DNA from 3 places in the Sulfitobacter sp. M22 genome. Region 1 is predicted to be linked to each of the others. Evidence: riboswitches for the same ligand, from Rfam matches in the RefSeq annotation. Region 1 holds a riboswitch; each other region holds the start of a gene.
The links. Region 1 has a riboswitch for cobalamin ahead of bluB (5,6-dimethylbenzimidazole synthase). Riboswitches for the same ligand answer to the same signal wherever they lie in the genome.

Region 1 (2,261 bases):
CCCGTCCAGCGTGATCGACGCCAAGCCGAGCGCCGCGCCAAAGCTGGTCAGCAACAGGCCAATGGCCACGGCGACAACGGTACCTGCGAAAATTGCAGGCCAGTCGACGTATGATCCGTCGGGTGTTTTGTCAGTAAGTGTCGTATCCATGTTAATGCCTCCCCGGCGTTGAATTACGCTAGGCCGATGAGCGAAAGAACCGCCATGACAACAACCACAAGACCTACGAGATAAATGATGCCGCCCATTTGAAATAATCCTCTGTCAGCGCCCGCGCGACATACGCAGGCTTCACAGGGGGAACGTCATGGAACCGGCAAAGTTCCGCCAGTTGCTCAAATATTCGACATGTCCTGTGACACAGCGGTCAAAGCCTCCTTTAAGGGTCGCCCTGCCATTTGCCGTCAAAGATCATATCATTTACGGGGAGCCGCTTGCTCCAGCCCTTCACTTCAAGCTCGGGCGTTTGATACATCTCGTCGACGTGCCCCAAACACAGGTAGCCGACGATCTCTATGCGGTCTGGGATATCCAGCAAGCTGCGCAAATCCGCATCGTGGAACACACTGACCCACCCCATGCCGATGCCTTCCGCGCGCGCGGCAAGCCAAAGGTTCTGGATCGCGCAAACGGTGCTATAAAGGTCCATGCTTTGATTGTGGGTGCGGCCCAACACGACCTTGCCGCCACGGCTGCGGTCACAGGTCACGCATATATTGACGGGAGCCTTGCGTATGCCTTCGAGCTTGAGCGACCGGTAGGTCGTCTGGCGGTCGCCCTCGAACATCTGGGCGGCTTCCTCGTTCGCGGTGTTAAAGGCCTCCCAGACCTGATCGCGCGCCTGCTGGTCGCGGATCACGATGAAATTCCACGGTTGTGACAGGCCGACCGAAGGCGCGTGATGCGCGGCGGTCAAAATCCGGTACAAGACATCATCTGCAACGGGGTCAGGCAAAAACTGGTCGCGCACATCACGGCGGGTAAAGATCGCCTTGTACACGGCATCACGTTCAGCATCTGAGAAAGGCGCGGCGGGTGCCAGCGCGGACGGTATCGGCATTGTTCATTCCCCAACAATACATTTCAGCGCCTGTCCCGCTGTCCATGCGGTGCAAGCTGTACTGTCTGGCCGGTCTTCTGACTTAGGGTCTTCTGGTTCACGCGCCTTCCCGGATATCTCCAGTGGCCTAGGCGCAAACCATCCCCATTACAGCGTTGGGCACGTGCGGGACTTTCACCCGCTTCCCGATTCTTCCGCCATGCGGACACCAGACCGCCCTATTGGGCCACGGCGATCCGCCCGGAACAAGCCCTATCGCGGGATCAGCCGCGTTTGGTCGCGAAAATCTTTCTCATGACGGCGTCGAACTCGTTCCACGAAATGACTGCCTTGTTGCCGGCATAGCCGTGATAATAGGACCGCCCGCTCGCCGTGGGAAACCCGGCCCAGATGCGCGCAAGGTTCTCCATGAACCGGTGACGGCTGATCTCGCCCTTCTTAAACGAGACAAAACCCGCATCGGCCAAGAGAATATCTGCCAGCCCGTCCTGCAGCTTTGGCGTAAAGCGGTCGTTTTTGCTAAGCCCTGCCTGACGCACAAGGCTGCGCAAGGTGGCTGGTATGAACTGATACCGCCCAATGGCGTGTTGCTGTCCGGGTGTGCGGTCAATCCAGCGATAGATTTCGCCGATGGTCATCTGTGTCGGGCGCTGCGGCGGCAGGCGCTTGGCCCCGTATTGCACGGCGTCGTACCCTTTAGGGCCGGCCTCGGCCCAAGCAATGAGGCTTTTGAGGTCAGCCGCCGTGCTGATACCACTGAACGCCTGAAAGGACCGGCTGCGGCTGCTGATGGTAGTCGTGCGGGCATGCACCTTGGGCTGGACCTTGGGACGCAGTTTGATCTGCCCCTGTCCGGCGGATTGCATAACGTTGAACGAAATATCGCTTTGCATGGCTGACCGGGTGCCCGAGAGGCTGAAACTATCAGCGCTGGCAGCGGTGGCGGCCATCAGTGCGGCCGTGGCAAGAATTGGCAGTGTGTGTGTAACTTTCATGTCTTCCCCCAAGATAAAAAATCGTCATGGTCCTATCGTGACCGCTGACGGCTGCGCTTTCATTTGCGCAAGCAGGGGGGTCGGGGGCATCGACGGATAGGGGGCAGTATCTTTTGGGATAGAGAGCTATGCCGCCGTGCGGTTGCCCCCTTCGTTCAGACGGAACTTAGCGGCGCGATAGGTCAAAGCATCTGCCGCAAGCGCCT
Region 2 (2,261 bases), 1.0 Mb from region 1:
CAAAAAGGCTCACATCGCCGCGGAACTTGTTGACCAGAAAGCCGGTGATCATCGCCGCGTCCTCCGGGTCCATCACCACTTGGGTGCCGACAATCTGGGCGATGACGCCGCCACGGTTGATATCGCCGGCCAGCACGACGGGCACGCCTGCGGCGCGGGCAAAGCCCATGTTGGCAAGGTCGTTCTGGCGCAGGTTCACCTCAGCCGGGCTCCCCGCCCCTTCGACGATAATCAAATCGGCGCTTTGTCCGAGGATACCGAAGCTTTCGAGCACGGGGGCCATCAGCCCTGCCCGGGCTTTGCTGAAGTCACGCGCTTGCAGGGTGCTGTGGCGCTGCCCTTGCACGATCACCTGCGACCCGCTGTCGGTTTCGGGTTTCAGCAGGATGGGGTTCATATGCACCGTCAGGGACCGCCCGCAGGCAATCGCTTGCAGGGCCTGTGCGCGGCCAATCTCTCCGCCATCGTCGGTGACGGCGGCGTTGTTCGACATGTTCTGCGGTTTGAACGGCGCGACGGAAAGCCCCCGACGCGTGGCCGCGCGGCACAGGCCCGCCACCAGCATGGATTTCCCCACATTCGATCCGGTGCCCTGGATCATGATAGCGCGGGTGGGCATGGCGGAACCTCGTGGTTTTCGTGCAGCCCTTGGTGTCAGTCCGCGGTGATCCCGTCAAGCATCCGCAACGCGCCGGCACGGGGGGCGGTCGCGGTAAAATCCGCGCAAAGCGGGTTTGGCCCCCGCGTTATGACAGCCGCTGCTTGACAGAGGCGGGCAAATGACCAATGCAGGGCGTATGTTGGTTCCTGTCCCAGACAGGCGAAGAGGGAACGCGATACGCATTGATCCAGCCTTGGGTCAGCGCCAAGCGCAGCCGCCCCCGCGACCGTGACCGGAGAGACCTTTAAACCACTGGCCCGATGGCTGGGAAGGTGAAAAGTTGCAAGGCAAGCTGCCTTAGATCCGCAAGCCGGGAGACCTGCCAGCATAGTTTGTAACGGGCGAACGGGGTGTTTCGCGACTGGCCTAGAACGCTGTTCGCATGTCGTTCGCTGCTGGCGATCCCCCTTGGCCCATCGACGTATGAGGCAAGATATGACCACCACGGATCAACCGGTCACCGTCACCATCTGCACCACCTGTCGCGCAGGTCAGATCACCTCCGAGGACGCGCCGCGCCCTGGGCAACAGCTGTTTGACGCGCTGTCGGGGCACCTGCCTGACGGTGTGCAGCTGCGCGGTGCCGAATGTCTGTCGGCCTGTTCGCGGGGCTGTTCGATGGTCCTGTCGGGTGGCCCCTCGCGCTGGACCTATGTGTATGGCGATCTCGACACCGACGCGCATTTGTCCGATATCGTGAATGGCGTTTCCGCCTATGCCCAGACCACCGATGGCGTGGTACCCTGGCGTGAACGCCCCGTGGTTTTCCGCAAACAATCCATCGCCCGCATCCCCCCACAGGAGCCTACCGAATGACCAACCTTACCAAAATTCCCGTCACCGTGATCACCGGTTTTCTGGGTGCCGGCAAAACCACCTTTATCCGTCACCTGATGGAGAATGCGGGCTCCAAGCGTCTGGCCGTGCTGGTCAATGAATTCGGCACCGCCGGTGTGGATGGCGATATCCTGAAATCCTGCGCGATCGACAACTGCCCCGCCGAGAACATTGTCGAGCTGGCGAACGGTTGCATCTGCTGCACCGTGGCCGATGACTTTATCCCCACGATCGAGGCGTTGATGGCTTTGCCGCAAACGCCGGATCACATCCTGATCGAAACCTCTGGCCTTGCGCTGCCCAAACCCTTGCTCAAGGCGTTTGACTGGCCCGCAATCCGGTCGCGCATCACCGTGGACGGCGTGATCACCCTTGCCGATGCAGAAGCTGTGGCGAGCGGGCAGTTCGCCCCCGATCTGGAGGCCATCGCTGCACAACGCGACGCGGATGACAGCCTGGATCACGAAACGCCGCTGTCCGAAGTGTTCGAGGACCAGATTGCCTGCGCCGATATCGTGCTGCTGTCCAAGGCCGATCTGGCGGGCCCCGAAGGCGTAGAAGCCGCCCGCAAGGTGATCGAGGCGCATGCACCGCGCAAGCTGCCGATCATTCCGATGACCGAAGGCGTGATTGACCCGCGCGTTGTACTGGGGCTCGAAGCCGCCGCCGAGGATGACATCGACGCACGCCCCAGTCACCACGACGGGCATGATGACCACGAGCATGACGATTTCGAAAGCGTTGTGATCGACATGGGCGAAGT
Region 3 (2,261 bases), 1.0 Mb from region 1:
CGCGGCGCGGCCATGCCACGGGTACGTTCTTTCACCTGATCGCGGGGGCATCATGACGGGTTTTGTGTCTTTCGTTTCCTCTGGTCCCGGTGACCCCGAACTGCTGACCGTCAAGGCGGTGAAGCGGTTGCAAGAGGCCGAAGTCGTGCTGTTTGACGATCTGTCGGCGGGTCCGATCCTTGAACATGTCTCGGTCGAGGCGGATTTGATCGGGGTTGGCAAACGCGCGGGCCGCCAGTCGCCGAAACAGGATCATGTCAGCCGCCTGCTGGTCGAACATGCGCTGACCGGCGCGCGGGTTGTGCGGCTCAAAAGCGGCGACGCGGGCGTGTTTGGACGGCTTGAGGAAGAGATCAGCGCGCTGAAAGAGGCGGGTGTCGCCTTTGAGATCATCCCCGGTGTGACAGCGGCGTCCTCGGCGGCGGCGGCGGCAATGATCCCGCTGACACGGCGGCTGACCGCGCGGCGCGTGCAGTTCATCACCGGCCACGGGGAATCGGGGGCTTTGCCGGACGATCTGAACATGGCCGCGCTGGCCGACCCCACGGCAACCACGGTCGTCTATATGGGCCGCCGTACCTTTGCCGGTTTCGCCGCGCGGTTGATCGAGGCGGGTCTGCCCGGATCGACCCCTGCGCTGCTGGCCGAGGCGGTATCGACCCCCGATCAAAAGCTGAGCCGGCACACGGTGGAAAGCCTTGCCAATCTGCCGCTGGATCCCGCAACGTCAGCACCTGCGTTGATCCTATACGGACCGCTGAGCGAATAGACCGCTTGACAAAACCGGCCTGAAAATGAACACCTAATCTGGACGGTTCCCCGTGCGCTTTTGGGCAAACGGGGTGAAAAGGGAATACGGTGCGGTGCCAACGCAAAGGTGCCTAATCCGGAACTGCCCCCGCACCTGTAAGTGAAGAGCAAACCGCATTGCCACTGGGCCAATCAGCCTGGGAAGGCGCGGCACGCATGGACGCACAAAGTCAGGAGACCTGCCGTCAAGGGGATGATCCCCGATCCAACTGGCTGCCTTTCGGGGCAGCTTTCACATCATGCCGTCGGGGAAGACGGCAAGGAGACCTGAACATGCATATCGAACCCGAAGTCGTGACCGGCGCAAAGCTGGTCCTGTCCTATGGCACCGCCGCCGGTGCTGCGGCCTATACCGCGAAAACCGCGATGGACTCTGTCCGTGAAAAAGGCGTCGTGCCTTTTGCGGGTGGGGCCATCGTTGCCACCGCGTTGACCTTTGTCTTTTTTCAACTTTTCCCGCATTTCCCCGTGGGCGTGAGCGAGGTTCACCTGATCCTTGGTTCGACCCTGTTTTTGCTGTTCGGCGTGGCCCCTGCTGCTGCCGGTCTGGCGCTCGGTTTGCTGGCGCAGGGCATGTTCTTTGCCCCCATCGACCTGCCGCAATACACGATGAACGTCACCACGCTGCTGGTGCCCTTGTTCATGGTCTCGGCGCTGGCCAAACGGATCATCGCGCCCAACACCGCCTATGTTGATCTGACTTATGTTCAAGCGCTCAAGCTGTCGACCGCGTTTCAGGCGGGCGTTGTGGGCTGGGTCGCGTTCTGGGCCATCTACGGTCAGGGCTTTGCCGCCAGCAACATCGCCGCTGTCGCCAGCTTTGGCGGGGCGTATATGATGGTCATCCTGATCGAACCGCTGGTCGATCTGGCCGTGCTCGCCGCTGCCAAGACCCTGCGTGATGTTGCAGGCAGCGCAGTGTTCACCAAGCGTCTGACCCAATCCGCCGCTGAATAACCCAAGACCAGACGCGGCCCCTTCTCTTCGGGTCGCGTCACACTACCGGAGCCATAAGATGTTTACGCTTTCACTGATCGGCATCGGGTCCGGCAACCCCAAACACCTTACCTTGCAGGCCATCGACGCGCTGAATGCCTGTGACGTGATCTTGATCCCGTCCAAGGGCGCGGGCAAGGATGATCTGGCCGGTCTACGCCACGAGATTTGCGCTCAGGTGCTGCGGTCGGACCGGCCTGCTATTCACGAATTTACCCTGCCCAAACGTGACGCTGCCAACCCTGATTATCACGCGGGCGTACACGATTGGCACGATGCTATTGCGCAGGTCTGGCTGGCCGAGATGCAGCGCATCCTGCCCCAAGGCGGGCGCGTGGGTTTTCTGGTGTGGGGCGATCCGTCGTTGTATGACAGCACGCTGCGCATTGCAGAGCGTCTGCAACAGGTGGTGCCGCTTAGCGTCGATGTGGTGCCGGGGATCACGTCGCTGCAGG

Region 2: linked by a shared signal. The riboswitch ahead of GLP52_RS14135 (DUF1636 family protein) and the one ahead of bluB (5,6-dimethylbenzimidazole synthase) in region 1 are both predicted to bind cobalamin.
Region 3: linked by a shared signal. The riboswitch ahead of GLP52_RS14070 (energy-coupling factor ABC transporter permease) and the one ahead of bluB (5,6-dimethylbenzimidazole synthase) in region 1 are both predicted to bind cobalamin.

What each region holds. Positions count from the first base shown of each region.
Region 1 covers NZ_WMEC01000001.1:1,849,107-1,851,367, forward strand. Annotated here, with positions in the region: gene GLP52_RS09105 (hypothetical protein) at 1-150, opposite strand, end outside; gene bluB (5,6-dimethylbenzimidazole synthase) at 380-1,060, opposite strand; cobalamin riboswitch at 1,111-1,288, opposite strand; gene GLP52_RS09115 (hypothetical protein) at 1,324-2,055, opposite strand.
Region 2 covers NZ_WMEC01000001.1:2,888,508-2,890,768, reverse strand. Annotated here, with positions in the region: gene GLP52_RS14140 (cobyric acid synthase) at 1-619, opposite strand, end outside; cobalamin riboswitch at 785-1,002, shown strand; gene GLP52_RS14135 (DUF1636 family protein) at 1,097-1,477, shown strand; gene cobW (cobalamin biosynthesis protein CobW) at 1,474-2,261, shown strand, end outside.
Region 3 covers NZ_WMEC01000001.1:2,875,187-2,877,447, reverse strand. Annotated here, with positions in the region: gene GLP52_RS14080 (cobyrinate a,c-diamide synthase) at 1-56, shown strand, start outside; gene cobA (uroporphyrinogen-III C-methyltransferase) at 53-769, shown strand; cobalamin riboswitch at 796-1,011, shown strand; gene GLP52_RS14070 (energy-coupling factor ABC transporter permease) at 1,084-1,767, shown strand; gene cobF (precorrin-6A synthase (deacetylating)) at 1,826-2,261, shown strand, end outside.